DNA from 2 places in the Arthrobacter nitrophenolicus genome. Region 2 is predicted to be linked to the other one. Evidence: riboswitches for the same ligand, from Rfam matches in the RefSeq annotation. Region 2 holds a riboswitch; the other holds the start of a gene.
The links. A riboswitch is a leader RNA that binds a small molecule or an ion and turns the genes downstream of it on or off. The one in region 2 is predicted to bind cyclic di-AMP.
Positions count from the first base shown of each region.

Region 1: it holds a riboswitch for cyclic di-AMP, as region 2 does, so the genes downstream of both, ACJJV6_RS12070 (C40 family peptidase) here and ACJJV6_RS11455 (hypothetical protein) in region 2, are expected to answer to the same signal.

Region 1 is NZ_CP174504.1:2,574,326-2,588,829, forward strand. It holds gene ACJJV6_RS12065 (M23 family metallopeptidase) at 1-739, shown strand, start outside; cyclic di-AMP (ydaO/yuaA leader) riboswitch at 852-1,046, shown strand; gene ACJJV6_RS12070 (C40 family peptidase) at 1,117-1,794, shown strand; gene ACJJV6_RS12075 (NlpC/P60 family protein) at 1,952-2,722, shown strand; gene ACJJV6_RS12080 (HNH endonuclease) at 3,015-3,515, shown strand; gene ACJJV6_RS12085 (molybdenum cofactor guanylyltransferase) at 3,567-4,238, shown strand; gene ACJJV6_RS12090 (DUF6457 domain-containing protein) at 4,254-4,547, shown strand; gene ACJJV6_RS12095 (molybdopterin molybdotransferase MoeA) at 4,544-5,908, shown strand; gene fdhD (formate dehydrogenase accessory sulfurtransferase FdhD) at 6,019-6,897, shown strand; gene ACJJV6_RS12105 (alpha-mannosidase) at 7,017-10,049, shown strand; gene ACJJV6_RS12110 (hypothetical protein) at 10,316-11,053, opposite strand; gene ACJJV6_RS12115 (hypothetical protein) at 11,050-11,787, opposite strand; gene abc-f (ribosomal protection-like ABC-F family protein) at 12,025-13,692, shown strand; gene ACJJV6_RS12125 (ABC transporter ATP-binding protein) at 13,722-14,504, shown strand, end outside.
Region 2 is NZ_CP174504.1:2,424,342-2,438,845, reverse strand. It holds gene ACJJV6_RS11490 (YhgE/Pip domain-containing protein) at 1-1,044, shown strand, start outside; gene ACJJV6_RS11485 (TetR/AcrR family transcriptional regulator) at 1,041-1,682, shown strand; gene ACJJV6_RS11480 (EamA family transporter) at 2,263-3,261, opposite strand; gene ACJJV6_RS11475 (histidine phosphatase family protein) at 3,315-3,842, opposite strand; gene ACJJV6_RS11470 (winged helix-turn-helix domain-containing protein) at 3,992-4,855, opposite strand; gene ACJJV6_RS11465 (response regulator transcription factor) at 5,560-6,300, shown strand; gene ACJJV6_RS11460 (sensor histidine kinase) at 6,307-7,806, shown strand; cyclic di-AMP (ydaO/yuaA leader) riboswitch at 7,930-8,090, shown strand; gene ACJJV6_RS11455 (hypothetical protein) at 8,096-8,806, shown strand; gene ACJJV6_RS11450 (glyoxalase superfamily protein) at 8,885-9,259, opposite strand; gene upp (uracil phosphoribosyltransferase) at 9,305-9,940, opposite strand; gene ACJJV6_RS11440 (phosphatase PAP2 family protein) at 9,953-10,756, opposite strand; gene tadA (tRNA adenosine(34) deaminase TadA) at 10,817-11,320, shown strand; gene ACJJV6_RS11430 (glycosyltransferase family 4 protein) at 11,339-12,433, opposite strand; gene ACJJV6_RS11425 (6-carboxytetrahydropterin synthase) at 12,438-12,833, opposite strand; gene ACJJV6_RS11420 (zinc-dependent alcohol dehydrogenase) at 12,837-13,880, opposite strand; gene ACJJV6_RS11415 (DUF222 domain-containing protein) at 14,019-14,504, opposite strand, start outside.

The sequences.
Region 1 (14,504 bases), 150 kb from region 2:
CCGCGATCTCCACCGTGATGCGCGCCGCCGTCGGGGTCCGTTCCGGCAGATCACCGAGTTTGCCTCGGCGAGCGGTATTGGCCAGAAGGCCGGCGTGGCCCTGGCTGCCACCGGCCTGGTGCTCACCGTCACTGTCCCGGCCACCAGCCCGGTCATGGCCACCGATGAGGCGGGCATAGCTCCAGTTGCAGCCTCGGCCGTCACCCCGCAGCCCGCGATTTCTGCCGAGGCCGGGGCCCAGATCGACTTCAGCCGCTCGGCCGTCGTGACCCAGGCAGACCCGGACGGCAAGCTCAAGCAGCTCCTGAGCGCACAGTCCGCCGGCGCCGTTTCCCGGGCCGCTTCCGCAGGAAGCCTGGGCGCCCCGCTGGCGTCGATGAGCACAGCCTCCCCCTTCGGTTACCGCGTCAGCCCCATCACCGGCGGATCCGGCGACTTCCACCGCGGTCAGGACTATGTTGCCCAGTGCGGCACCTCTGTCCTCGCGGCCGCCACCGGCACCGTAACGTTCGTCGGCTGGCACCAGTTCGGTGGCGGCAACCGTGTGGTGATCGACCACGGTAACGGCCTGGAGACCACTTACAACCACCTCTCGTCGTTCAATGTGTCCGAAGGCCAGACGGTCTCGCGCGGCGACGTTGTGGCACTGAGCGGCACCACCGGAGCCTCCACCGGCTGCCACCTGCACTTCGAAGTGCAGGTCAACGGCGAAGTCGTGGATCCGACAGGCTGGCTCTAGTCAAATGATGGCTGACTCTCGAATTAGCGTGACCAGTCGTGACCTGAATGTGACATTCGCTCGAAACTCCTGTACCGTCTAACTCGCGTCAACTTTTCCGAAGTTGACGCTCTTGTGCGGATTGCCTAACTCTGCCACCGCTCAAGGTCCGTTCGCATTTCATCGTCTGGCAGGGGCGGGGGAACCAATTTTGGCCTTCTTCACGGAAGGCCTTGGGGTTAAGTCGCAAAGCTTCCTTGAAGCGGCGCGGCCGGGTGACTCCCATCCGAATCCGACAGCTCACCTCGCAGGCATTGGGAGAGGCTACCTTCGTGTCTTCACGCCAGAATTCTGCGCGCCACCGTGCGCAACCGGTTCGTACCAACCCTTTGGACGCAGTGTCCAAGGCCGTTAGTGCCAACGCCGGGACAGTGGGTCGCCAGGCTGCTGTAGTTGCAGCCGCGTCCGGCCTTGTCCTTGGCATGGGACTGCCGGCCACCGCCGCGGACACCACCGCCGGCATCTCCGCTTCCACCGAGTCCGGTTCCGCGCAGACCGCCCTTGCAGTCACCGCAGCACCCACCGCCACCGTGTCCTTCGAGCGGCCGGTGGTCACCACCGTCGCCGCTCCCGTTGTCGAACGGGTGACCCCGCAGTCCACCTCTGACGACGAGGACGAGGCCGCCGCTTCCACCGCATCGACCGTGGCGGAAAAGGCTGTTGCTGCCACCGCTTCTGCGGCAACTTCCGGCCTCGCCGCCATCGCCTACACCGGCATCGGCAGCCCCTACGTCTGGGGAGGCACCAGCCCCACCTCCGGTTGGGACTGCTCGGGCTTCACCCAGTGGGTTTACGCCCAGGCCGGCATCAGCATCCCCCGCGTGAACGCATGGACCGCCATGACCCCCACCTCCACCCCCCAGCCGGGTGACCTGGTGATGCAGAACGGCGGCGCGCACGTCGGCATCTACGTCGGCAACGGCATGATGATCAGCGCCCTCAACCCTTCCCAGGGGACGCTTCTGCACTCCGTAGCCGCCACCGGCTCCTCCTCCTTCTACACCCTCGCAGGCTAATAGTTCTTGGGGCTTCGGCCCCGGGAACTATTTCTTTGCCCGCAATTTTTCGCTAGATCACCATCCCCGTTCGGGGCGCGCCGACGTACCCCCAAGATGCCGGCGCGTCCAAACTCTCGGTTGCCCACAGGCCCGAGGAAATCGAAAGAGAGAACTGATGACTACTCGTGCTACCGCACGGCACCGCGCCGAGGTCACTAAAACCAGCTCGATCGCCATCATTGCCAAGGCTGTGGGCGACAACGCCGGCGGCGTAGGACGCCAGGCCGCCGTGATCGCCGCGGCTTCCGGTCTCGTCCTGACCAGCGGCATCGCGGCCAACGCTGCCGACGCCAACTTCCAGCGCGACTCGGCCCCGGCGTCCGCCCTGGAAGTTGAATCCGCTATCGAAGCGCCCATTTCCGCGGCTTCCACCATCGCCATCACCTACGAGAAGCCGGCCGTGACCACCACGCCTGCTCCCGTGGTTGTGGAAGAACCCGAGGTTGAGGTGGAGGAAGCCGCGCCGGCCCCTGCCCCCGCTGCCCAGCCGGCTGCCGCTCCCAAGGTCACCGCCACCGTTTCCGCTGCGTCGGCCCCCGCCGCACCGGCTTCCGCCAGCGGCAAGGGCGCAGCCATCCTGTCCGCCGCGTACGCCCAGCTTGGTGTCATGCAGGACTGCACGATGCTGGTTACCAACTCCCTGGCCGCGGTCGGCATCAACTTCCACGACTGGCCCGCAGGTTACCTGTCCCTGGGTCGCACCGTGAGCGCGGCCGAGGCCCAGCCCGGCGACCTGATCTACTACGCTGACGGCGGCGCCGGCATGGCACACATCGCTGTTTACGCAGGCAACGGCCAGGCAGTCCACGGCGGCTACAACGGCAACCAGACTGTTGTCTTCAGCGCCAACGTTGGCTCCGGCCCGGTGTTCATCCGCGTCGACTAGAACCCTCCGTTTCCGGCCGAAGCCCCCGACGGCCGGCGATGGAGCAAGGACCCCTGCCCGCAAGACAGGGGTCCTTCCCCTTTTAAACTGCAGCGGCAGCCGCCTCGGGCAGGCGCGTGCTTGCGCCGTTGGCGGTGGCCTGCTGGCGGGTCCGGGACAATTCTTCCGGGACGGCGATTACCTGATAATGCGCTTCTGTGTTTACTCTTGTGATGTCGATCCATAGCCCGGACATGCCGAGGGCAGCCGGCCCTCGTGCCCCTGACGGGTGCGGCCGTGAAGAGGTACGTGCATGCGCACTCTCGTTCTGAATGCTGGATATGAACCGCTGGCGGTTGTGACTTTCCGCCGGGCGCTGGTGCTTGTGCTCACGGGCAAAGCGAGCGTGGTGGCCGAAGGGGACGACCCCGTGGTGGGTCCACAGGAAATACTGGGCCGCCCCTCGGTAATCCTCCTCAACCGCTACATCCGCCCGCGCTACAACCAGGCCACCGCCGTCAGCCGCCGGGGTGTGCTGAGACGCGACGGGCACAAGTGCGCGTACTGCGGCAAGGCTGCGCACACGATCGACCACGTCCACCCAAAATCACGCGGCGGAGCCGACTCCTGGGAGAACCTCGTGGCAGCCTGCCTCCGCTGCAACAATGCCAAGGGTGACCACACTCCCGCGGAAATGGGCTGGAAGCTCCGGTTCGTTCCGGAACCTCCGCGCGGCACCATCTGGCAGATCAAGGAACTGGAGAAGCCCACCCCCGCGTGGGACCCGTTCCTGCTGCCGGAGCGCGCTGCCTGACGGGTCCTTTCCTGTTTATGCGTCCCTGCCTGCGCTGGCTAGGCTGGAACCGTGCAAGATCCGCTGCCGCATTTTGATGCCCTGATCCTCGCCGGAGGCCGGTCCTCCCGGCTGGGCGGAGTACCCAAACAGCACCTGCTTTTCCGTGGCGCCACCTTGCTGGAACGTTCCCTCGATGCGGCGTCCGGTGCCCGCCGGACTGTGGTGGTCGGACCGGATCCGGGGCGCCTGCCGGAAACCGTCCTATCCTGCCGGGAGCAGCCCGAATTTTCCGGTCCCGCCGCCGCCATCGCTGCGGGGCTGGAGGTACTGTCCCGGGGCGGGGGAGAAGCCGAGTACACGTTGGTGCTTGCCTGCGACATGCCACTGGTGGCCGACGCCGTGGTCCGGCTCTCCTCCGCACTGTCAGCGGAACCGGCTGATGGCCCCGGCAAGCCGGACGTGGTCATGGCCGCAACCGACGACGGCACGCCCCATGGCAGGGCCCAGCCGCTCGCCGGTTTTTATCGCACGGCTGGGCTAAAAAACGCCGTGGAGGATCTCGCTGCCCGGGGAGCCTTAATCAACGGCTCCGTCCGCTCGCTCCTTGCTAGTCTGGACGTGCAGCTTGTCACCGTACCCGCCGCGGCCACAGCCGATGTGGACACATGGGACGATGCCGCCGCGCTAGGGATTGCCGCCGGCCACCAGGACGATGACCAGGGCCGGCGCAGCCGCAGTTAACTTGGGAGGCAGTTCATGAAAAGCCAGGAAGAGACGCTGGAGGAATGGTGCAGGTCACTGCTCCAGGCCTATGAACTCGAAGACGTCCAGGTGGATGTCAATGCCATTCTCTCGCTTGCCGGAGTGGCCGCCCATTCTGTAGTGCGCCCGGCCGCGCCGCTGACCACCTTCATTGCAGGCTACGCCGCCGGCCTCGCCTCCGGGGCAGGCCATGCAACAGACGCCGCCTCCATGGACTCGGCCCTTGCCGTGGCCCGCTCCCTGGCCGCCGACTACGATGCTGAAGCCGCCGGGACCCCCGGCGAATGACCGAGGACGCCCCCTCAGGAGCTGGCGAATCCGAAGGGCAGGAAGCGCACCACCATCTGGCCCACACCTGGGAAGAAGCCCGGCAGGCAGCCTTTGATGCCGCCACGCCGATCCCTGCCGGGCCTGTAGCACTCGGGCTGGCCCTGGGACGCAGGCTGGACCAGGACATTGTGGCACTGCAGGACATGCCGCACTATGCCTCCTCCGCGATGGACGGGTGGGTCGTCAACGGGACAGGGCCCTGGATTCCCGCCGAGCCCGGGACCAGGCTGGCGCCGCACCAGGCCAGCCCCATCGTGACCGGCGGCCTCATACCACCCGGAGGGAAGGCCGTCCTCCGCAGCGAGAATGCCGTACTCGCCGAGGACGATGACGGGCTGCCCATCCTGACAACGGGCGGCAGTGCCCGCCCGGGTGAGCCCCGAACAGGCCAGCACATCCGGAAGGCAGGCGAGGAAGCCTTGGAAGGCGACCTCCTGGTGGCTGCCGGCGTGGAGTTGAACCCGGCCCATCTGGCCCTTGCGGCCCTCGGCGGATACGACGAGCTGCGTGTCCAGGGCAAACCGCTGGTGCGGCTCCTGCTGACAGGCTCCGAAGTGGTGGCGCAGGGGCTTCCCGTTCCGGGCCAGGTGCGGGACACGTTCGGTCCGCAGCTTCCCGCAGTGGTCACGATGCTGGGCGGCATCCCCGGCGGCCAGCAAAAAATCGGTGACTCCTATCCCGAATGGCTCGCGGCCCTGGAGGACGTGGTTCCGGAGGTGCCGGGCGTGCCGGACCTGCCTGCCGACGTCGTGATTACGACCGGCGGGACCGGACCTTCCGGCACCGACCACCTGCGCAGGGCGGTGGCCGAGCTGGGCGGGCGGCTCCTGGTCGACGGCGTGGCCATGCGGCCAGGCCACCCCGCCGTGCTGGCCGAGCTGCCGGACGGCCGGTTCGTGCTGGGGCTGCCGGGCAATCCGCTGGCCGCGATGATGGCGCTGTGCACGGTAGGTGCTCCGCTGCTCGCTGCACTGGGTCACGGGACCATGCCGGCCGTGCAGCAGGTACCCTCCGGCACAGTAATCGAACCGGATCCCGGCCGCACGCGGCTGATGCCGTTCCGCCTCCTGTACGGCATGGCGTCGCCTGCCCAGCACACGGGGCCGGGGATGATGCGTGGGCTGGCCTCGGCTGACGGGGTAATGGTGGTGCCGCCGCACGGCGTGCAGCTGGGCGAACCCGTGCCGGCCTTTGCGCTGCCCTGGGGCCCGCCCATTCCCGCGCCTGAGGCAACCCCCGCCAAAGCGAAGCCGAAAAGCGGCCGGGCTGCAGCCAAGCCGCCTGCGGGTCCGGTGGACTGGAGTGCCCTGCTTGGGTAGGCAGGATGTCCCCGCCCCGCAGGAGTCCCCGAGCGTTCCGGGCAGCCGCCCGCTTCGGTTGAGCGGGGGCACTGCGGTTGCCATGATGGAGCTATGAACAGGCAGGAAGCATGGGACGCGTAACCCAGCGCCGCAAGGTGCACAAGTATTTGCTGGACGGCTCGCCAAAGGCCCTCGAGTTTCCGGTCCGGCACCGGGAGGACGTCCTGGCGGTGGAGGAACCGCTGGAGATCCGGCTGGGACGGATGTCCTTCTCCGTCACCATGCGTACTCCGGGCGACGACTTTGACCTGGTGGCTGGATTCCTGGTGTCCGAGGGCGTCATCTGGAGCGCCGACCAGCTGGTGTCCCTGCGGTTCTGCGCCGGCGAGGACGAAAACGGCATGCAGACCTTCAACGTGGTGGAAGCCCAGCTGCGGCCCGACGTCCCCCTTCCGGACACGGGACGCAACGTCTATACCTCCAGTTCCTGCGGCATCTGCGGTACGGACTCCATAGACTCGGTCCGGAAATCCTCGCACTACAGCCCCCAGGACGATCCCGTCACGATGGACGCGCACGTGCTTGCGTCGCTGCCGGCGCTGTTGCGGGAATCCCAGCGCGTCTTTGAGGAGACCGGGGGAGTGCACGCGGCCGGGCTGTTCAGGATCAATGACGACGGCGGCGCCCAGCTTCTCTGCCTCCGTGAGGACGTGGGGCGGCACAATGCCGTGGATAAGGTGGTGGGCTGGGCCCTGCGCGAAGGCCTCCTTCCACTGCGCGGCACGGTGCTGCAGGTCTCCGGGCGGGCATCCTTTGAACTGGTGCAGAAAGCCGCCCTGGCCGGAATTCCCGTGCTCTCCGCGGTCAGCGCGCCGTCCAGCCTGGCGGTGGAACTCGCGGAGGCGAGCGGCTTGACGCTGGCGGGCTTCAGCAGGGGAACCAGCCTCAACGTGTACGCCGGCGACGCACGGGTGCTCAGGCCGGTGGCTGAGGTTCCGGCGTCCTGAGGCGGTTGCAGATGCCCACGGATGATCCTGGAGGGGTTGGATAAGAGGCTACTAGCGGGTAGATTTGTCCATCGAATGGACACCATGGTCCACTTCCACACTCTAAAAGAGGGCACACATTGCATGATGACCGCCGGATAACGGAAGTCCGCCTCCACAGGTTTGTGCGTGAGCGCATCACCCCTTCCGTCTACGGCCGGATCCTCCCCCTTGCCTTGAGCAGCTGCGATGTGCCGGACGAACCGGTCCCTGCACTGGAGGCCATGCGGCAGGAATTCCACCCGCAGGAGCATGGCGCCGCCTGGGGCAAACCGTGGGGCACCAAGTGGCTTCGACTCCAGGGTGAGGTCCCCGAATCCTGGGGCACAGAACCGGACACCACGGTGGAAGTGCTGGTGGACCTGGGATTCACCATCGAGACGCCGGGATTCCAGTGCGAGGGCATCGCCTGGCGGCCGGACGGAACCATCATCAAGGCCGTCTCGCCGCGGAACCAGTACATCCCGTTGAAACTGCTGGGCGGCGGCATGGCGGTGGACTTCTATGTGGAAGCTGCGGCAAATCCCGACGTTGCCCAGGGCTGGACCTTTGCCGCAACCCCCTACGGGGACAAGTCCACTGCCGGAACGGCGCCGCAGTACAGGCTGGGGACCATTGCGATCGCTGAACTGAACCAGACCGTATGGGAGCTCCAGCAGGACGTCTGGACCCTGGCAGGACTAATGGAGCAACTGCCGCTGGAGCTTCCCCGCCGGCACGAAATCCTCCGCGCCCTTGAACGCATGATGGACGTCATGGACCCGGACGACGTTGCCGGAACGGCAGCTGCCGGCCGCGAAGCCCTTGCCGGCGTCCTGGCCAGGCCTGCCTATGCATCCGCCCACCAGCTGGTTGCCACCGGCCATGCCCATATCGATTCCGCCTGGCTGTGGCCGGTCAGGGAAACCATGCGCAAATGCGCGCGGACGTTTTCCAACGTTGTGTCACTGATGGACGACAACCCGGACTTCGTCTTCTCCTGCTCATCCGCGCAGCAGCTGGCATGGATCAAGGAGTTCTACCCTGAGCTCTTCAGCAGGATCCGGGAAAAGGTATGTTCCGGCCAGTTCGTGCCCGTAGGGGGCATGTGGGTGGAATCGGATACCAACATGCCCGGCGGCGAGGCCATGGCCCGCCAGTTCGTGGAGGGCAAGAGCTTCTTCTTGTCGGAGTTCGGCATCGAATGCCGTGAAGCGTGGCTGCCGGATTCGTTCGGATACTCCGCAGCACTTCCGCAGATCGTGAAGTCCGCAGGCAGCCGCTGGTTCCTGACCCAGAAGATCTCCTGGAACCAGACCAACCGGATGCCGCACCACACCTTCAACTGGGAGGGCATTGACGGTACCCGCCTCTTCACGCACTTCCCCCCGGTGGACACCTACAACTCCGAACTCAGCGGCCGGGAGTTGGCCCACGCCGAACGGAACTACCGGGACCACGGGCGGGGAACAGTGTCACTGGTTCCCTTCGGCTTCGGCGACGGCGGCGGCGGACCTACCCGGGAAATGCTCGCCGCTGCGGCCCGCACCGCCGACCTGGAGGGATCGCCGAAGGTCCGGATCGGGTCCGCGGAGAGTTTCTTCCGGCAGGCCGAACAGGACTACACCTCGCTGCCCGTCTGGGTGGGGGAGATGTACCTTGAGCTGCACCGCGGAACGTACACCAGCCAGGCCCGTACCAAGAAGGGCAACCGGCGCAGTGAGCACCTGTTGCGGGAAGCCGAACTGTGGTGCGCCACGGCAGCGGTCCGGACCGACGGCGCCTACGCCTACCCGGCCGCTGAGCTGAAGCGCCTCTGGCGGCTGGTGCTGCTGCAGCAGTTCCACGACATTCTGCCCGGCAGTTCCATCGCCTGGGTCCACCAGGATGCCGAGCGCAACTACCAGGCGATCGAGGCCGGACTGGAAGCGCTGATCGGCCAGGCCGCTGCTGCGGTGCTCGGCTCGGGGGAGCGGGAGTTCCTCCTCAATGCCGCGCCGCATGCCAGGGATGGCGTGCCCGCCCTGGCGGCGGGAGAACCGGCCTTTTCTTCCGAAGCCGTCAGCGCAACGGCCGAAGCAGGCGGATACGTTCTGGACAACGGCGTCATCCGCGCGGTGCTGGACGCGAACGGCCTCCTGACATCCCTGCGTGATTACGCCAGCGGCCGGGAGGCCATCGCCCCTGACCAGTACGGCAACCTGCTGGAACTGCACCGCGACACGCCCAATGAATGGGATGCCTGGGACATCGACGAGTTCTACCGGCGCAACGTCACTGCGCTGACCGGTGCGGAATCTGTCCGGCTGGAAGGCGAAGGCGGGGCCGCCGTCGTGGTGGTGGAACGGCTGGCCGGAGCCTCTTCGATCACGCAGCGGATCACGCTGGCGCCCGAGAGTCCGTCGCTGTCGATCACCACCTCGGTGGACTGGCAGGAACGGGAGAAGCTTCTGAAGCTAGGGTTCGCCCTGGACATCCGGGCCGACCGCTCGGCTGCCGAGACGCAGTTCGGGCACGTCTTCCGGCCCACCCACATCAACACGTCCTGGGAGGCGGCGAAGTTCGAGATCTGCGCGCACCGCTGGATCCACGTTGCCGAACCCGGCTACGGGGTGGCGGTCTCCAACGCGTCCACCTATGGCCATGACGTGGCCAGGAACGTCAGGGAGTCCGACGGCGGCACCACCACCACCGTGCGCCTGTCCCTGCTGCGCGCTCCCAAGTTCCCGGACCCGGAGGCCGACCGCGGGCTTCATGACCTGACCGTCACCATTCGTCCCGGCGCCGGCATTGCCGAGGCTGTCCAGGAGGGCTACCGCACCAACCTCGCACCCCGGATGGTCCGCGGGGCCGCGCCCGTTGAACCGCTGTTCTCGGTAACCAACCCAGCCTTGGTGATTGAAGCGGTCAAGCTGGCTGAGGACGGGTCGGGCGATGTGATCGCCAGGCTCTACGAGTCACTGGGGGAGCGCTCCACCGGGAGGGTCACTGCCAACTTTGCGTCAGCGGCTGTCCGCGCCGTCGATCTGCTGGAGCGGGACGTCCAGTCACCAGGGGTAGAGGCCGGGGCCGGTGGTGCCACCCTGCAGCTGCGCCCGTTCCAGCTGGTCACGCTGAGGTTCACCCGCGCATAAGTTCCACAGAATTTCTGGGCTGATATGGCGACTTCAAGGCCCCTGAAGTCGCCATATCTGGCCAAAAACTCAAGCGAAATGGGCCTTAAATAGGCTGAGTGGGGGCGGTCCCCAACGGCCGCCACCACTCATCCCCCCAATGTGTGCAAAGGCCCCCGGGACAGGGAGCGTTCAAGAATTTATCCCCGTTCGTAAACGCCCCTCGGTCCCACCTTCACACATTCATGATTGTTTCACATTCTAATGATTTTGTGAAAGCCGCTTGGTTACTTTTCGGTAGATGTCCTTTGCCTGCCCATGCTCTTGCCGTTTTGCACCCTTGCGGCCCAGATCAGCGCAAGCCCGATCACAAAGCACAGCACCGCCGTGTAGTTCACCACGAACTCCACGGCGTCCCAGGACCGGGGAATGAACGGGAACAGCAGTGAGAGGGCGATGGCGACTCCGCCCAGCGCCAGGAGCCCGGCCGCTATCCGCACGAGGACGGGCAGGCGGCTCCGCACTGCACGGACCATGGCAGGCAGGAGCACCAGCGAAATATAGGACGGGTAGGCCCGGCCGGCTGCCCCGTAGTACTCCACCAGGACGGCGTTGCGGGCGTCCCGCCGGGCCGGTCCCACGAGCCCTGCCGACGATCCTGCGGTGTCCATGAGGAAGAACACGGCCACCATCGCCACGGAGATGGCCAGCAGTACGATCATCCCCGCCCTTCCGGTGATGAGCCGGTAGGCGCCCTCGGCACCGAACCCCTTGGTGACGCGGATGCCCAGGAAGAAGATGGTGGCGAAGATGACGAACCGCAGGAGGAGGTTTGCCAGATTGATCCCGCCTAGCGCCTGGTCGATCACCACGTAGGGCGCCTCGATGCTCAGCAGGATGGCGAGGGTCATCAGGGCGAAGATATAGAAGGGCGACCGGTTCTCACCCCGCAGCAGGCTGGGTACCCGCGCTATGGCGGTCAGGCCGCAGACGGCCAGCGTGGCCCATTGAAGGATTTCAATCATCCCAGGTTCTCCCAGATCTTTTCTGTCTGTGCTTGGTCCTGCTCTTGGCGCCGCAGTACTTTCCCCAGCGCCTGGAGCCGGTCCCCGGCAAGGGTGGTGAGGTCGCCGTCGGACATGCTGTCCAGGGCCGCCTGGCGCGCACCCGGCGGCCAGCCTGCCTCTTCCTCCGTGATCAGCCCGGTGGCCACCAGGCCCCCTGTGGGCCCCACCCCGGCTGCCCGCGAGGTTGCGAGGGCAAGTTCCGGGGAGAGCCGGTTGGCAGTCAGCTGGGCGGAGTAGTTCTGGGGCGCCACCCCGGTGGCAGCCGAGACGCGGTGCCGCACCTCGCCGTCGTCAATGGCGTCCACCCAGTTCTTCACGGAGGTTGCATGCGGGGCGGGGCTGAGGGCGGGCGGCTGTGGTCGTGGCCTCCCCGCGGGGTCCATGGCGGGGCGCGCAAGCGCTGCCTGCAGCAGGTCCGGGGTCGAAATCTGGCTGATCAGCTCGCAGCGGGTAGGCGGCGGGAGCGGGCCGGCCAGTTCGCGGTAGTCATCGAAATACGCCAGTGCGGCGACCGGATTGACGCTGTAGGCCCGGGCGATGCTGACCACGGTGGTAACGGAGACCTTGCCCCTGACCAGCTGCTGGGCGAGCGTTGTCCTCTTTATCCCGGAGACCCTGCAGACGTCTGCTGTGCTGGCATCGGGGGCGATGCCTTGCAGCCAGCGCTGGAACGCCTTGGCGGGAAGGATCATGGGGTGCTCTCTGCAGAACGGACGGTGAATCAATTTTAGCGTGCCGCCAAACCTCGCCGATTTTACCGCCGGTGCTGTTTCGACTATGCTTGATGGTCGAGCCCGTTGGTCCGTACACCCCCCAAGTCCGGACCAGCGGGTTCTTTCATGCCCTGCGCCGGGATCCCCGGGATCCGTACGGCGGCGCCGGCCCTGCTCCGGCAGGAAACCGGGCTGGACCGGTGAAAGGATGGACCAATGACTGCAACCCTTGTTGCCAAGGACATCGCGGGCGGACATGACCACCGCCAGCTCTTTGCAGGACTTTCCCTGACCGTCGCTCCCGGCGATGTTGTGGGCGTGGTTGGCGCCAACGGCGCTGGCAAGACAACCCTGCTGCGGATCCTCGCCGGTGCGGACCAGCCGCAGGCCGGGACTGTCAGCATGGCTCCGGCCGACGCGTTTGTGGGCTGGCTTCCCCAGGAGCACGAGCGGGTGCCGGGGGAGAACGTGGCAGCCTACATTGCCCGCCGCACGGGCTGCGCCCAAGCTACCGCCGACATGGAATCCACTGCGGAGGCACTGGGCGGCGGCGCACCGGGCGCCGACGATGCCTACGCCAGGGCCTTCGACCGGTGGATGGCCTCCGGCGCCGCCGACCTCGACGACCGCATCCCGGCCGTCCTCGCCGATCTCGGCCTGGAAGCGGGCGCCGACGCCCCCATGACCGGCCTCTCCGGCGGCCAGGCCGCCCGGGTGGCGCTGGCTGCCCTGCTGCTGAGCCGGTTCGACGTGGTGCTCCTGGACGAGCCCACCAACGATCTGGACCTGGCCGGGCTCGCCAGGCTGGAGGACTTCGTAAAGGGGCTGCGCGGCGGCGTGGTCCTGGTCAGCCACGACCGCGAGTTCCTGGCCCGGTGCGTCACCACCGTGGTGGAGCTGGACCAGGCACAGAACGCCGTCTCGGTGTACGACGGCGGGTATGACGCCTACCTGGAGGAACGTGCAGTCGCTCGCCGCCACGCCAGGGAGAAGTACGAGGAGTTCGCCGCCACGAAGGCCGACCTGGTGTCCCGTGCCCGGACCCAGCGGGAGTGGAGCTCCCAGGGTGTCCGCAACGCCATGCGGAAAAGCCCGGACAACGACAAGATCCGCCGCGCGGCCAGCACCGAGTCCTCGGAAAAGCAGGCGCAGAAGGTCCGGCAGATGGAATCCCGGATCGCGCGGCTGGATGCGGTGGAAGAACCGCGGAAGGAATGGCAGCTGCAGTTCTCCATCGGCCAGGCCCCGCGGTCCAGTTCCGTGGTAGCCACCCTCCGCGACGCCGAGGTCCGCCAGGGCGGGTTTACCCTGGGACCGGTCAACCTGCAGCTCAACGCGGGGGAGCGGATCGGCATCACCGGTCCCAACGGTGCAGGCAAGTCCACGCTGCTCCGCCTCCTCCTCGGCGCCGTTGAGCCCGACGCCGGCAGCGCGTCCATGGGCGCCTCCGTTGCCATCGGCGAAATTGACCAGGCACGCGGGCTGCTGCAGGGGCACCTGGCCTTAGCTGACGCCGTCGGGGAAGTCCTTGGCGACATGACCCCGGCGGAGGTCCGCACCCTGCTGGCCAAGTTCGGCCTAAAGGCCGACCACACCGGGCGGCCCGTTGATTCCCTCTCGCCAGGGGAACGCACCCGGGCCGCGCTGGCCTTGCTCCAGGCGCGCGGCGTGAACCTGCTGGTCCTGGATGAACCCACGAACCACCTCGACCTGCCGGCCATCGAGCAGCTCGAAGAGGCACTGGACAGCTACGAGGGTGCCCTGCTGCTGGTGACCCACGACCGCAGGCTGCTCGAGAACGTCCGGCTGGATGTACGTTGGGAACTGGACAACGGCACGGTCACCAAGCAGCACATCTCAAGCAGCATGAGGACCGACAGTTAGGGAACTACTTTGACCGCGGAGCAGTATCGATGAGCATGGAACAGGTGGCCCGGGGTTCCCTTTACAACCTCGTCAGGGCCAAGAGCGGATCCAAACCGTTCTCCAAGGAAACCCTCAAGCGGGTCCTGGCCTTTGCCCGGCCGCACCGCGGCAAACTGCTGGCCTTCGTGGCCATGTCCGTTGCGATGGCCTTCCTTGCCGTGGCAACCCCGGTCCTGGCCGGCCAGGTGGTGGACGCCATCGTGGCACGCGCCAGCGAGGGCGAGGTCATCCGGCTGGCCCTGCTGATCGCCGTCGTCGCTGTGGCCGAGGCGGGCCTGGGCCTGGTCAACCGCTGGCTGTCCTCCACCATCGGCGAAGGCGTGATCCTCGACCTGCGCACCCGCGTCTTTGACCATGTCCAGAAAATGCCCATCGCCTTCTTCACCCGCACCCGCACGGGCGCCCTGGTCAGCCGCCTGAACAATGACGTCATCGGCGCCCAGTCCGCATTCGCGGGGACCCTGTCCGGTGTGGTCAGCAACGTGGTGGCCCTGGTCCTGACCCTGGCGGTCATGCTGGGCACCTCGTGGCAGGTGACGGTCCTGGCCATGGTCCTGCTGCCGGTGTTCCTGGTCCCCGCCCGGCGGATGGGATCGAAGCTGGCGGACCTGCGCCGCGAGGCGGCCGAACACAACGCGGCCATGGGCACGCAGATGACCGAACGCTTCTCCGCCCCGGGCGCCACCCTGGTCAAGCTGTTCGGCCGGCCGGCCGACGAATCCCGGGAGTTCGCCGTCCGCGCCGGCCGGGTCCGTGACATCGGCATCCGG
Region 2 (14,504 bases):
TCCAGCCCGGTGGCGGCGGCGAAGGCCAAGGTCCAGACGGACGCCGCCCAGGTCCAGCAACTGGCTGACGGTGCCGAGTCCGTCAGCGTCGGTGCAGCTCAGCTCGCCGCCGGAACGCCGGCACTCAAGGACGCCGTCCAGCAGGCGTCCAGCGGCGCGGAGCAGCTGCACACCGGTGCCGCCACGCTGGCAACTGGAGGACAGGCAGCGCTGGACGGCACTGCAGGCCTTGCGGAAGGCGCACGGAAGCTGGATGCCGGCGCGGCGCAGCTTGCCTCGGGGGCTGCCACCGCTGCCGATGGCTCACGTTCGCTGGCGGACGAGCTGGGCAAGGGTGCGGGACAGGTGCCCAACCCGGATGACGCGCAGAAGAGCAACCTGTCGCGGGTGATGGCTGATCCTGTTGCAGTCAGCAACGTGTCACAGGCGAAGGCCGATTCCTACGGGGCGGGGCTTGCGCCGTTCTTCCTCACCCTGGCGCTGTGGATCGGCATCTTCATGCTGGTGCAGGTCATGCGGCCCATAACGCAGCGGGCCCTGGCTTCCAACGCGCCGTCCTGGAAAATCGCCGTCGGCGGCTGGCTGCCGTTCCTGGCGGTGTCCGCGGTCCAGGCCACCCTGCTCACCCTCGTGGTGAACCTCGCACTGGGGCTGAACCCGGTGCACCCGGTCCTCATGTGGCTCTTCATGCTGGCGGCGGCCACGGCATTCAGCGCCCTTATCCAGGGCATCGTGGCGCTGCTGGGTTCGCCGGGCAAACTGGTGGTGCTGATCCTGCTGGTGCTGCAACTGGTGTCCTCCGGGGGCACGTTCCCATGGCAGACCACTCCGGAGCCCCTCCACGTGGTGCACCAGGTCCTGCCGATGGGATACGTGGTCACCGGCATGCGGCACCTGATCTACGGTGCCGACCTGTCCATGATCGTCCCCACCGTCCTCGGGCTCCTGGGCTACACCCTGCTGGGCGCCGTCCTGTCCACGCTGGCCGTGCGCAGGAACAAGTACTGGACGTTGAAAGCCCTCAAACCGGAGATTGCAGCATGACCTCCGGCCCGCCGGCGGCAGCAAAGGGGCAGCGGCCAGGACGGACCACTGCTACCCGGCAGAAGCTCTTCGACGCGTCCATGGAGCTTATCGGCCAGCGCGGGGCCGCCAACGTCACCGTGGACGAGATCGCCCACGCCGCGGGAGTGTCAAAAGGCACCGTCTACTACAACTTCGGCAGCAAGTCCGAACTCATCGCGCAGCTGCTGCGGCACGGCGTGGACATCCTGAAGTCCCGGCTGCTCGAGGCCCGGACAGAGCCGGCCAAGGATCCGCTGCCGGCCATGGAAGCCATGATCGGCCAGGCCATGGACTTCATGGCCGAGTACCCGTCCTTCGCCCGGCTCTGGGTCAGCGAGAACTGGCGGACGCCCAGCGAATGGCAGGGCACCTTCGCAGTGCTCCGCGGCGAGCTGCTGGCTGTCATTGCCCAGGCCGTGGACGATGTGGCGAAGGCCTACCCGGTGGACGAGTCCGTGTCCCGGGGAAGCCTGGAGACGGCAATCTTCGGTGCCTGCTTTGTGGTGGGACTCGACCGGCAGACCTACAACCCGGAGCGCAGCCGTGACCAAAGCGTTGCGGCAATCATGGCCATCATGCGCGGCTACGTCCTGAAGCTGCCCGCTCCTCGGGAATGATGGTGCACATGCGCCACATGGGGAACAGCGGAAAGTTTGCGGTTGTCGCCGGCATCGTTGCCGCGTTGCTGCTCGTGCTCACGGGGATGACCCTCGCCGAGCCGGTATTCGTCGCGTTCCTTGGCGTGCTTGCCCTGGCGTATCTGTCCGCCATCGGCGAGGTCCTGGTGCGTGGCCGGCGGTTGGTGTTGCTCTGCGTCGGGGCCGGCACCAGCCTCACCGTCGGCTTTGCCCTGGCATTCCTGAGCACCTGGGAACTGGCCTTTGACGGCCAGTCCTCGTTCCTGGGCACGCCCCTGCCCACGGATGATCCGGACAACTATTTCGTCGGTGCGGCGGTGTCCTATGTGGCAACGTTCCTGGTCCTGTTCATCGGTGCCGCCTGGCCTGCGGGCAGGCGGATTGCGCCGGCCCGGCGGCCCCCGGCGAAGCGGCGGCCGGCACCTTCCCGGCCGGCGGCCCAAGGAGCCGCATCCAGAGGCGCCGGACCGAAAGCGGGTGCAGCAAAAGGCAGCGCAGCACGGGTCAGCGCAGCAAAGGGCAGCGCTGCAAAAAGCGGGACAGCACGAAGCGGGGCGGTTCAGCGCGTTTCCGGGCCGGGGACCACGTCGCGCGTACCCCCGGCAGCCAAGCGGCCGTCGTCGCCCGTTGCTCCCGCCCGCAGGCCTGCGGCCAAGCCCGGCCCCGGTTCCACCCCGCGGCGCTGACGCCGCCTGCCCAGGGTCAGCACCGCCGTCGCCACTCCGCCCAGGAGCAGGAGGCCGCCGGCGAGCTCGGTGGGCGTCGGCACCTCCCCCAGCACAAGCCAGGCGGCCGTCATCCCCACCACGGGGACCAGCAGCGTAAACGGGACAACGGCCGACGACGGGTGGCTGGCCAGGAGCCGGTTCCAGATGCCGTAGCCCACCAGTGATGCAAAAACGGCGGTGTAGAGCGCGGTGAGGACGGTGGGCGCCTGAAGGTTGGCGAGCGTGGCGAGGACCGCGTCCGGGCCGTCCACCAGCAGCGAGAGGGCGGTGAGGGGTACCGGAACCACGGCCCCGGACCAGACCACCAGGCCCAGCCCCGAGGCTGCTTTCGCTTTCCGGGCGATGACGTTTCCCGTCGCCCAGGACAGGGCAGCGGCGAGCACAATCAGGAACGGCAGCAGGGGCGCAACGGCACTCCGGCCCACGGCGACGACGGCGAGGCCTGCCACGCCCAGGACGACGCCGGCCAGCTGCCTCCGGTTCGGCCGCTCACCGAGGAACGCGGCGGCGAGGAGGACGGTCAGCAGCACCTGTGCCTGCAGGACGAGTGACGCAAGGCCGGCCGGCATGCCCAGCGCCATGGACAGGTAGAGCAGGCCGAACTGGCCCGCACTCATAAAGAGCCCGACGCCGAGGACCGCCGTCCAGCCTACGTCCGGCTTCCTGATGAAGAAGATCCAGGGCAGGACCACCAGGACGAACCGCATGGCCACGAACAGGAGCGGGGGCACATCACCGCCGCCCGGGTGCAGGCCGATGTCGATCGCCACGAAGTTCAGGCCCCACAGCACGGCAACCAGCACGGCAAGCAGGGAGTCCCGGAGATTCACGCTCCCTACTCTGCCAGAACCGCTATGCCAGAACCGCTCTGCCGGAACCCTGGCTAGTGGGCGCGGGGCACCTTGAACCTGGTGATCCTGGCGTCCTGCCCGTCCAGCTCCGCCCAGGGCTTTTCCGTCTCCAGCACGGTCAGGGCGCTGGTGGGGAAACGGGTGGCAGCGTCCATGTACGCGTCATGGTCGGAATCGCGGGAAGCCAGGTGCATCGCAAGGTCCTGCACGCCCGGCAGGTGGGAGATCAGCATGAGCGTTGTCACGGTGTCCGGCACGTGGTTTATGACTGAGAGCATGCGGAGGGCGGAAGCGGCATACAGGCCGTCCTCGAGCTTCGGCGTGGGTGCCTTGTCCCCCAGCTCAGAGCACACCCAGGTGCAGGTCTGGCGCGTGCGCAGTGCGCTGGAGCAGAGGATGAAGTCAGGGATGATGTTGTGCTTGAGCAGCCAGCGCCCGGCCAGCGGCGCTTCCCGGTGCCCGCGCTCCTCCAGCGGCCGCTCATGGTCGGGCACACCGCCGGGCCAGTCAGCCTTGGCGTGACGCATGATCACAAGGCGGCGAAGATGGTGCTCACTCATGCCCCAAGCCTAGCCAAACCCCCAGCCGCGGAGGCACATGCCGGCTGACCCCGTATGCCAAAGGCGGCATATCCCGAAAGCGCCGTTGTTGCGTGAGGTACGAGCGCAGGCGCAGAGGGATCGTGCCGCCGTTGGCGGACGTTGAAAGATCAGATCGAGTATTCCGGAGCGGCCCAGACCACGACCTCCGGGTGCTCGTAGAACCGGTAGCCCTGGCCGCGGACGGTGCGGACCGTGTTGGCGAGCCGGCCCAGCTTGGAGCGGAGGCGGCGGATGTGGACGTCGATGGTGCGCTCGTTGGGCACTTCCTCGGCGTTCCGCCACAGGCCTTCGAGCAGTTCGTCGCGGCCCACGGTGCGGGTGCCATTCTCCACCAGGTAGTTCAGGAGTTCGAACTCCTTGAACGTCAGGTTGAGCGATTCGCCGTCGAGGTGGACTTCGCGCCGGGCAAGGTCGATCAGGACACCGGACGGGCGCGGCTCCTGCGGCTGCTGCGGACGGGGCGTCTCGGTGCGCTGGCGGGAGTTTACGGTGGGGTCGCCAAAGGTGGACCGGACGACGTCGAGCGCGGAACCGGGGGTGCCGGCGGGGGCTACGGCAACCGCCGCGTAGCTTTCGGCGCCGGTTACCAGGGACTGGGCGTAGGCGCGGATTTCCTGCGCAAGCTTGGCGATGGAGGTGCCGGCCGCCGCGGCCGTTTCCTCGTCGATGCCCATGTACAGGACGAACCCGCGGGCAACATTGTCGTTGGCCACCGGGCGGACGGCATTGGGTCCTGCCACCACCGGCGTGGGTGCCGTGACAGGAGCAGACTCAGCCGCGGGAACGGCGCGGAGCTGCCCGTAGGAGTTGGGGTTGTAGCCCTGCGGCGCGTAGCCCTGGGCAGGAAAGCTGCTTCCGGAAGACGGCGAGACTGACGGGCGGGGGCCAAAGCCGGGGCGGAGGCCGGAGGGCTGGCCCGCCTTGGCGGCGTTACGGACAGAGATGTGGACGTATCCGGATGCAACTGACATGGATTGCTTACCTCAATGTGAATGGCCGCCATCGCGGCTCGAATGCTGGGTTTCCCCGCAATGCGAACTGGGGAGGGGCGCCCGACGCTGGGCTTGGGGGCGAATGCCTAAGAACTTCGAGGGGTGGAGAAGGTCAGGCGTGCATTCGACAACAGCGCATGTCGGCAGCAGCTGATGTGCTGGGCCAATATTCTGCGGCTGCAGGTGCTGTTGAGTTCTTGTTCACATTGGAAGTGTGCAGCGTAACAATGGCAACTTGCAAGTAACAATGGACCAGATCGTCCGCATTGTGAGACGAAATGCTCTATTGTGGCGCAGATCACGATTCTGGCGGACGCCAAAGAATAACATTCGTTATCCGATTCTGCGACCCGCACAGCGCTGCCCACAGAATTTCCTTCGCCCATCGGGGCTTCCTGGCCATTTTTATTCAACTGAGTGCGAAATGCCAAAATTGCCCCTTACTCCCCGGGCACGTGTCCAGCGGCGCGCGGAGCAAGGGAAGAAAATTTTCCCGACGGACCCACCTGAATCGGCCGGGAGACGCCTGGAATCACCTCAAATGCCTCAAGTTGGTTCAGCGTTACTGCTCCATGCCGCCCGTTCCGGGGCCGTCGCGGTATCCAGCTGGCTAGGCTGGGATTCACAGCCCGGTCACAGGAATCCCTTAGCCGGGCCATACCGAAGGATCGGAGAGTTGTTCCATGGCCACACCGCACTCCACCACGAACAACCTGCCCAAGCTCTCACACCCGGACGGCTCCCCTATCCGCGCCCTGGTGGTGGACGACGAGCCCAGCCTCTCTGAACTGATGAGCATGGGACTGCGCATGGCGGGCTGGTCCGTTGCTGTTGCCGCTGACGGCCCCGAGGCAGTGAAGCTCGCCAAGGACTTCCGCCCGGACGTCCTGGTGCTGGATGTCATGCTCCCCGGATTCGACGGCGTGGAGCTGCTGGGCAGGATCCGTGCATTCGCACCCGAGGTCCCGGCGCTCTTCCTCACCGCGAAGGACGCCATCCAGGACCGCATCGTAGGACTGGCAGCGGGCGGCGACGATTACGTCACCAAGCCTTTCAGCATGGAAGAGGTCCTGCTCCGGCTCCACCGGCTGGTGCAGCGTTCCGGCGTGGCCGCCATGGACACCTCCGAACTGGTGGTGGGCGACCTGGTGCTCAACGTGGACACCCGGGAGGTGACACGGGCGGGCCAAGACGTCCAGCTCACCGCCACCCAGTTTGAACTCCTCCGCTATTTGATGGAGAACCCCAAGCGCGTCATCAGCAAAGCGCAGATCCTGGACCGGGTCTGGGACTACGACTTCGGCGGCCAGGCCAACATCGTGGAGCTCTACATCTCGTACCTCCGCAAGAAGATCGACGCCGCCCACCCGCCGATGATCCACACCGTGCGCGGTGCTGGCTACGTCATCAAGCCGGCGGAGTAGGAAGCCATGGCCACCCCTCAAGCTCCGGCAGCCCACCCCCGGAGCTGGTTCAAGCCCGCCACCTGGCACCTGCGCACCCGCCTTATCGCGTTGGCCATGGCGCTGCTGATCGCCATCTGCGGAGCCGTGGGCGTGGCCAGTTATGCCTCCATGGATGCCTTCCTTACCCGCCAGCTGGACGACCAGCTCAACCAGGCCGCGGACCGGGCCAACGATCCCGGCCGCCCTCCCATGGGCGGCTTCAACGGCAGGGATCCGCTGGATGCACGCGGGCAGAGCGTGGGGACCGTCAACGCAAGAATCGTCAGTGGCCAGGTGAACAGCGGCGGCTTTCTTGCCTCCGACACCACGCGGGCCCCACTGTCCACAGAGGATAAGGAGATCCTGCTGGAACTGCCCGCCGATGGCCGCCCCGTGGACCGGACATTGTCCAATGGCGGATACCGCCTGGTTGCCGTGCAGACCAACTTTGGCGATGTCCTGGTGACCGGCCTGCCGCTCGCCGGCAAGGAAAGCACCCTTGCCTCCCTGGTCTGGACCTTCGTGTTCGTGTCCCTGGCGGGGCTGCTGATGATCGGGCTGGTGGGAACCGTCCTGATCCGGCGCACCATGAAGCCCCTGGAGCAGCTGTCCGAGGTTGCCACGCGGGTGTCGCAACTGCCCCTCGATGCCGGCGAGGTGGCGCTGGCAGTCCGCGTGCCGCCGTCAAACTCCAACCCCGGAACAGAAGTGGGCAGCGTGGGGCACGCGCTGAACCTCATGCTGGACAACGTGGCGAATGCGCTGCAGGCCCGGCAGAAGAGCGAGACCAAGGTGCGGCAGTTCGTTGCCGACGCCTCGCACGAGCTGCGGACGCCGCTGACGGCGATCCGCGGGTACACCGAGCTGATGCGGATGACCGAGGACTTCACACCGGACGGGCAGAAGTCGCTGGCCAGGGTGCAGAGCCAGTCCGAGCGGATGACGGCACTGGTGGAAGACCTGCTGCTGCTGGCAAGGCTGGACGAGGGGCAGCCCCTGAAGCTCAGCGAGGTGGATCTCACGCAACTCGTGGTGGAGAGCGTGAGTGACGAAAAGGTCATGGCCCCTGCCCACACCTGGCGGCTGGAACTGCCCGACGAACCGGTCCTGGTCAACGGGGACGCCGCTCAGTTGCGGCAGGTCCTGATGAACCTGCTGTCGAATGCACGCAAGCACACGCCGGCGGGAACCACGGTGGTCACCGGCGTCGGCACCACATCCGAGGGCGCTGCGGTGGTGACCGTAACGGACGACGGCGGCGGCATCCCCGAGGAGTTCGTGGACCACGTGTTTTCCCGGTTCGCCCGCGCAGACGCAGCGCGGAAGGGTGCGGGTGACCAGGCGGGGGCCTCGGCCGCTGAGGGAACCAGCGGACTCGGCTTGTCCATCGTGCAATCCATCATCGAGGCGCATGGCGGCAAGGTCACGGTGACGTCACAGCCCGGGAGGACAGAGTTCGCCCTCCAACTGCCCCTGATGCGCTAGATTGCACAACTCGACGCGCCGATGCCGTGATGTCCGTTACCTAAATGTGACTTATGCGCCCATCTCCTGTACCGTCGATTAGGTACGGTTCCCGTTCGGGCCGTATATCCGGATGACGCCAAGCTCTGCCACTTCCCGGATTCCGCTTGATCGAAGGCAGAGGCGGGGGACCCACCGTCCCGGGCACTGATTGCCCTTGGGGTTAAGCCAGCACGTGATTTTTCCGTGCGGCCGGATGCCCTCATCCGAACCCGACAGCTAACTCCGCAGGTGTGAGAGGCGATTCATCATGTTTACATTCCCGGCTAAACCGCGCCCAAAAAAGGGCTCAGGCAGCGATTCCCAGCGTCCGGAAGGCAAGAAGTTCACCCTCGGCAAGCGCGCCGCGGTCCTCGCAACGTCCGGTGCGCTGCTGGTAGGTATCGGCGCCGCCGGCCAGGCGACGAATGCTTTGATTCCGGCCGCAACCACCACCAGCACCTCGGCGGCGTCCTCCGATGCGCAGATGAGCATCGAAAAGAGCGAGATCCGGTCCAACCCTGCCGAGTCCCCCGCCCCCGCCGAAATCAACGTTGTTCCGCAGGCCGCCGAGCCCGCCCCGGCACCCGCACCGGAGCCCGCCCCCGCCGCAGAACCGGCTCCGGCACCCGAGCCCGCTCCTGCACCGGAGCCTGCTCCGGTCGTCGCGGTCAATGACCCGGCAGGCGCCCAGGCCTACGCGGCCGGCCAGCTCGGTTCCTACGGCTGGGCCCAGGACCAGATGCAGTGCCTGGTGACGCTGTGGACCAAGGAATCCGACTGGACCACCACGGCAACCAACCCCAGCAGCGGTGCCTACGGCATCGTCCAGTCCCTGCCCGCCGAGAAGATGGCAAGCGCCGGTGCGGACTACCTCACCAACTACCGCACGCAGATCAACTGGGGCCTGAACTACATCAAGGAGCGCTACCAGTCCCCCTGTGGCGCGCTGAACTTCCACTACGCCAACAACTGGTACTAAACCGCAGCTGAGGTACAGAACGGTGGTTGAGCCTGTCGAAACCCGGGCGGGTTTCGACAGGCTCAACCACCGTTTGTGTTAAGAATCCCGTCCGGGGATGTACTGCACCGCCCACCTGTTGCCGTCCGGATCGGCGAAGTAGACGAAGTGGCCCCAGTCCTGAACGTCCACGTCGCTGACGTCCACGCCGTTCTCCTTGAGGTGGCGGTGCGCGGCATCGATGTCGTTGACCACCAGCTGGAGGTTGGAGCCGGTCCCCGGAGGGGCGTCCGTGAGTCCTTCCCCGATGCAGATGGAGCAGGCCGAGCCCGGCGGCGTCAGCTGGACGAAGCGGATGGACTCAGTGGGCCGCTGGTCGAAATCGGCGTTGAAGCCCACCTTGTTGACGTAAAAATCCTTGGCGCGGTCCACGTCGGACACAGGGACAAACACGAGTTCAAGTTTCCAGTCCATGGGCACAGGCTACGGCTGCGCTCCTTGTCTTGGAAGGCTTGAACCTCAGCCGGCGATGCCGTACAGGCGGTCGCCCGCGTCCCCGAGGCCGGGAACAATGTAGGACTTGTCGTTCAGCTTTTCGTCAATGGAGGCCAGGACGATGGTGACATTGGCGTCCGAAAGCTCCTCTTCCAGCTTGGCGAGGCCCTCGGGTGCGGCCAGCAGGCAGATGCACGTGACGTCCGAGGCGCCGCGCTTGAACAGGAACTTGATGGCCTCGCGCAGGGTTCCGCCGGTGGCGAGCATCGGGTCCAGGACGAAGATCTGGCGGCCGGTGAGGTCCTCGGGAAGCCGCTCGGCGTAGGTGATGATGTCCAGGGTTTCCTCATCCCGGGCCATGCCAAGGAAGCCTACTTCGGCGGTGGGGACCAGCTTGGTCATGCCCTCGAGCATGCCCAGGCCTGCGCGCAGGATGGGAACCACCAGCGGGGTGGGCTTGGTGAATGCGGTTCCCACGGTGGTGCTGACGGGCGTTTCAATGGTGACGGGTTCGGTGCGGACTTCGCGGGTTGCCTCATAAGCGAGGAGGGTCACCAGCTCTTCGGTCAGCTGCCGGAACACCGGGGACGGGGTGTTTTTGTCCCTCAGGACGGTGAGCTTATGGGCGACGAGCGGGTGGTCCACAACGAGAGTTCGCATGGGTCAAAACTATCACCCGGCGTTGTCCTTCCCGTGCCCGCCGGGGCCGTCGTGATGCATGGCCTCGACCACCACATCCCGCACCACCGGATGCTCGAAATCGGGTGCCGGTCCCACATGCTCCCGCCGCCTGATCAGGTGGAACAGCCGGTGGGCCAGTATCACCATCAGCACCCACGCGAGGCCCAGCAGCCAGCCGGCCATCACGTCAGTGAGCCAGTGGTGCCCCAGGAATACCCGGCTCAACCCCATCGCGATGATGAAAATCACGCCCGTTGTGATGGCGGTGATGCGCACCCAGAGCTGGAAGAAATGCAGGCACAGGATGTAGAGCAGCACGCCGATCACCACGGTGGTGTTCAGGGTATGGCCGCTGGGGAAGGACGGCGTTGTTTCATACGGTGGCACGGCCTCCGTATGGTCCGGACGGGTCCGGCCCACCAGGCGCTTGCCGATGGTGGTGGCAGTGGTGGAGACCGCGGCCGCACCGCCAACCAGGATCAGGGGCCGCCAGGACCGGCTCAGGAACGTGAGCCAGGCGGTCAGGATGCTCGCGAGGATGGGCATCCCGACCCCGCCACCGATGTTGGTGAAGGCGGTGACGAAGGCGTCCGTTTCCGGATTCCGCAGTGACTGCGAATACTCGAGGGCGGGAATGTCGAGGCTTGCCAGGCCTTCCTCATCCACCACGTCCGAGTACACCTCGGCGCCCAGCAGTGCCATGGAGAGCACCAGGGCTCCACCGATGATCAGGGTCAGCCACAGGGCGGCGTAGGGTTTGAACCATTTGTCCACACGGTCACGGACGGTGCTCATTGTGCCTCCCGGCGCTGGTCGTCACGGGCTCAGGGTATCCTTCGAAACTATCATTGAGCCATGGTCTCCGCTGGAAAACACGACACGTGGATGGGTCTTGCCCTTGCGGAAGCCCGCCGCGCCCTTGCGACAGAGGACGTGCCGATCGGCGCCGTGGTGCTCGGGCCCGACGGCGCCGTGCTGGGTTCCGGGCGCAACCAGCGGGAGGAGCTTGGGGATCCGACGGCGCACGCCGAGGTGGTAGCAATCCGCCAGGCAGCGGAGCGGCTGCGCGAGCTCGCCGCCCGCAGCGGCGGGCAGGCAGACGGCTGGCGGCTGTCCGACTGCACGCTTGTGGTCACCCTTGAACCGTGCGCCATGTGCGCCGGCGCAATCGTCCTCGCCCGGATTCCCCGGGTTGTCTTCGGTGCCTGGGATGAGAAAGCCGGCGCCGCGGGATCGGTGTTCGATGTCCTGCGCGAGCGCCGCCTCAACCACTGGGTAGAGGTCTACCCCGGGGTGCGGGAAGCCGAATGCGCGGAACTGCTCCGCGATTTCTTCGCCGGGCACCGGAGCCGCTTGTAGCAGGATGTTGTCGCGGTCCTAGCCGGTTGCCCTCCCTGGCTCCACCGCGTCGAGGACGGTTCGTGCCGTCTGGTCCCACCCGGGCAGCAGGTCCCGGGCAGCCAGTGCCGCCGCCCGCCATTCGTCCTTCGCGGCCTGGTCCTGAAGCCAGCGGCGCAGGACGCCGGCGAGCCTCGCGGGGTTCTCCCGGTCTCCAGGCACAAGCGGTACGGCCGCGCCGGGAAGCCGGGCGCCGCCGTCGTCGTTCATCAACCCTGCCAGCCCCAGCGCTTCCTCGGCGCCTGTCCCCTGCCGCACCACCACCGGGATTCCCCGTGCCAGCGACTCCGTGACCACCATGCCGAAGGCCTCCACCCGGGACACCAGCAGGCTCAGGTCCGCGGCGTCCCACGCCCTTTCCAGGGCGTCGCCCAGGAGTTCGCCGGTGATCCGGAGCCGGTCGTCCAGCCCGGAAGCAGCGACGGCGGCCCGCACCTCCGCCGCGTACGCCGGGTCCGCCTGGTCAGATCCCACCATGGCGGCGCTCCATTCAAGATCCTTGAGCAAGGCGAGTGCTTCAACTGTCAGCAGCTGGTCCTTGTTGGGCAGGTGGGCCGCCACGACAATCAGGCGGGGCGGCCGGGACCCGGACGCCACCGGTGCTGGATCGACGCCGGGGAGGGCTACGCGGATGCCAGCGAGCCCATGGCGCTCCCGCAGGATGGCCGCCGTGCTGGTGCTGGTGGAGATTATTCCGGAAGCTGCCCGCATGGACCGCGCCTCCCGCTTCAGCGGACCGGGATCCTCCGTCACATCGACTGTCATATGCGCCAGCACCCAGGCATGCTGCCCGGCCTTGGCCGCGTACTCCAATTCGTCCGGGACGCCGACGGCGACGAGTCCGTCCACGATGTCCACGGCAGGCTCCTGCTCCGCTTCCGGACCCCAGGCGCCGATAAGGCCACCGAACCGGCGCCGGTCCTTGGCTGAGGGTTCCGGCCACGCGCCGTCGACGGGCACCACCTCGACGTCGGCCCCGAGCTGCGTCATCCCGCGGACCAGCTTGGCGTTATAGGCATTGCCGCCGGAGTGGTGGTGGATATTGCCGGGAACCAGCAGGCGGATGCGGCGCATGGGTCTAGGCGGACAGGTCCAGCGAGTAGGTGGCCCAGGCGTCCGGATTTTCGCGCAGGGTGACGTCGATCCCTTGCAGGTGCCGGCCGTCGTCGTGGTTTTCAATCTTTCCCGCGACCTCCTGGGCGATGTACTGCGCCAGCGCCTCGGTGGTGCTGAGCCTGCCCGCAAAGTCCGGGTGCTCGTCCAGGTTGCGGTAGTTGAGCCCTGCCAGCACCTCCTCGATGACGGTTCCGGCGGCGCCGATGTCCAGGACAATTTCGTCGTCGTTCAACGTGTGCCGGCGGAACGAAACCTCAGCGACGAAGGTGGCCCCGTGCAGGGCCTGGGCCGGGCCAAAAGCCTCGCGGGGCAGGCTGTGGGCGATCATGAAGTGGCGGCGTACGGTCAGGCTGAACATGCGTTACCTCTGGTCTGTGGGATGGCTGGGGGCTGACTGCTGCGGTTCTGCGTTGTGTTGCGGGTATTCAATGACGTGGCACAGGGCCTCGATGGTGCCGTGGGCGAGGCCCTGCACCACCTCGGGCAGGTCCTGGAATGGCGACGACCCGGTGAGGAACGCATCGAACACCGGATCTTTCAGGAGGGACACCGCAAGCTCCAGGCGCTCCGCGTTGGTGCGGCGGTGGCGGCGGGCGCGGGCCACGACGCCCACCTGGCTGGCCCTGATGGACAGGCGCCTCGCGTGGAAGTCTTCGCCGAGCGGCAGGGTGACTTCGCGGTTGGCGTACCAGGACATCTCGATGACGTCCCCCTCATCGCCGGCCAGCTGCAGGCTTCTCTCCAGGCCTTCCTGCGAGGCTGAACAGTGGAAGACGATGTCACAGTCGGCCAGCGCGTCATCCGGGTGGGCGAAGTCGACGCCCAGCGCGTCCGCCAGGTTCTTCCGGCCTGGGTCCAGGTCCACCAGCTGGAGACGGGACAGGGGGAAAGTGCGCAGGAGGGTCGCCACCATGCCGCCCACCAGCCCTGCGCCGACCACCGCCACCCGGTCCCCCAGGCGCGGTCCGGCCTCCCACAGTGCGTTGACAGCAGTCTCCACGGTTCCAGTAAGGACTGCGCGTTGCGAAGGAACGTCGTCCGGGATCCGGGTCAGCTCGTTCACCGGGACCACGTAGCGGTCCTGGTGCGGGTTCAGGCAGAAGACCCGCTGGCCCTTCCATTCCTCCGGGCCCTCCTCCACCACGCCCACCGACAGGTAGCCGTACTTCACCGGACCCGGGAACTGCCCCTCCTGGTGGGGTGCCCGCATCTCCTGGGCCACCCTGGGCGGGACAGCGCCGCTGTGGACCACCATCTCCGTGCCTTTGCTGATACCGGAATAGAGGGCACACACCAGGGCTTCGCCGGGGCCGGGAGCCCGGAGCTCCTCCGGCAGGAGCTCCCCGTGTTCCCGGGCCGTGGTCCAGTAGGCGGTGGCGTGGACGGGGTTATTCGCATTAGTCATCTTGCTGATGAATCTAGCCGGACAGGAGCGGGCGGGGAAAGTCCGACGGCGGTTGGCGTCACCGTGCGCCGGTTGGCGGCGGTGTGCAGCCGTCCAGGCATGAGGTAATACGGCGGGCGGGGCACGCCACATGTGTTGTCAGCCTGACAGATATGCGACAACGGCATCCTCAAGGAGGCTTCGTTTCATCGGGAGGACTGCCGGTGGCAAAATTCCGGGCGGCAGGATTCCCTCGGGCAGACACGGTGGTTCCCGGTCGGGTTGCTCGGCGGGATATGTGCGGCCGGTGGGTGATTTCCAGCCGGGTGGTTCGTTTTTTGTTGCTTGGGTGGGTGTCCAGCCGCTGTTGTGTTTCAGGCGGTGATGCTTCGGGCAGAGTTGTGCCAGGTTGCTGATCCCGGTGGTTCCGCCGTGTTGCCACGCTTGGAGGTGGTCGGCTTCGTTGTCGAGGGCGTTGTTGTTGCAGCCGGGGAAGGTGCATTTGCCGTCCCGAAGGGTGAGGGCTTGTCGCATGGCTTTGGTGAGCCGGTAGCTGGTGCGGCCGATTTCCAGCGGGGCGCCGTCGCGTGGGTCGATGAGGACCCGGGTGAAGGAGTCGGCTCCGTCGGCGAGGAGTTTGCGGGC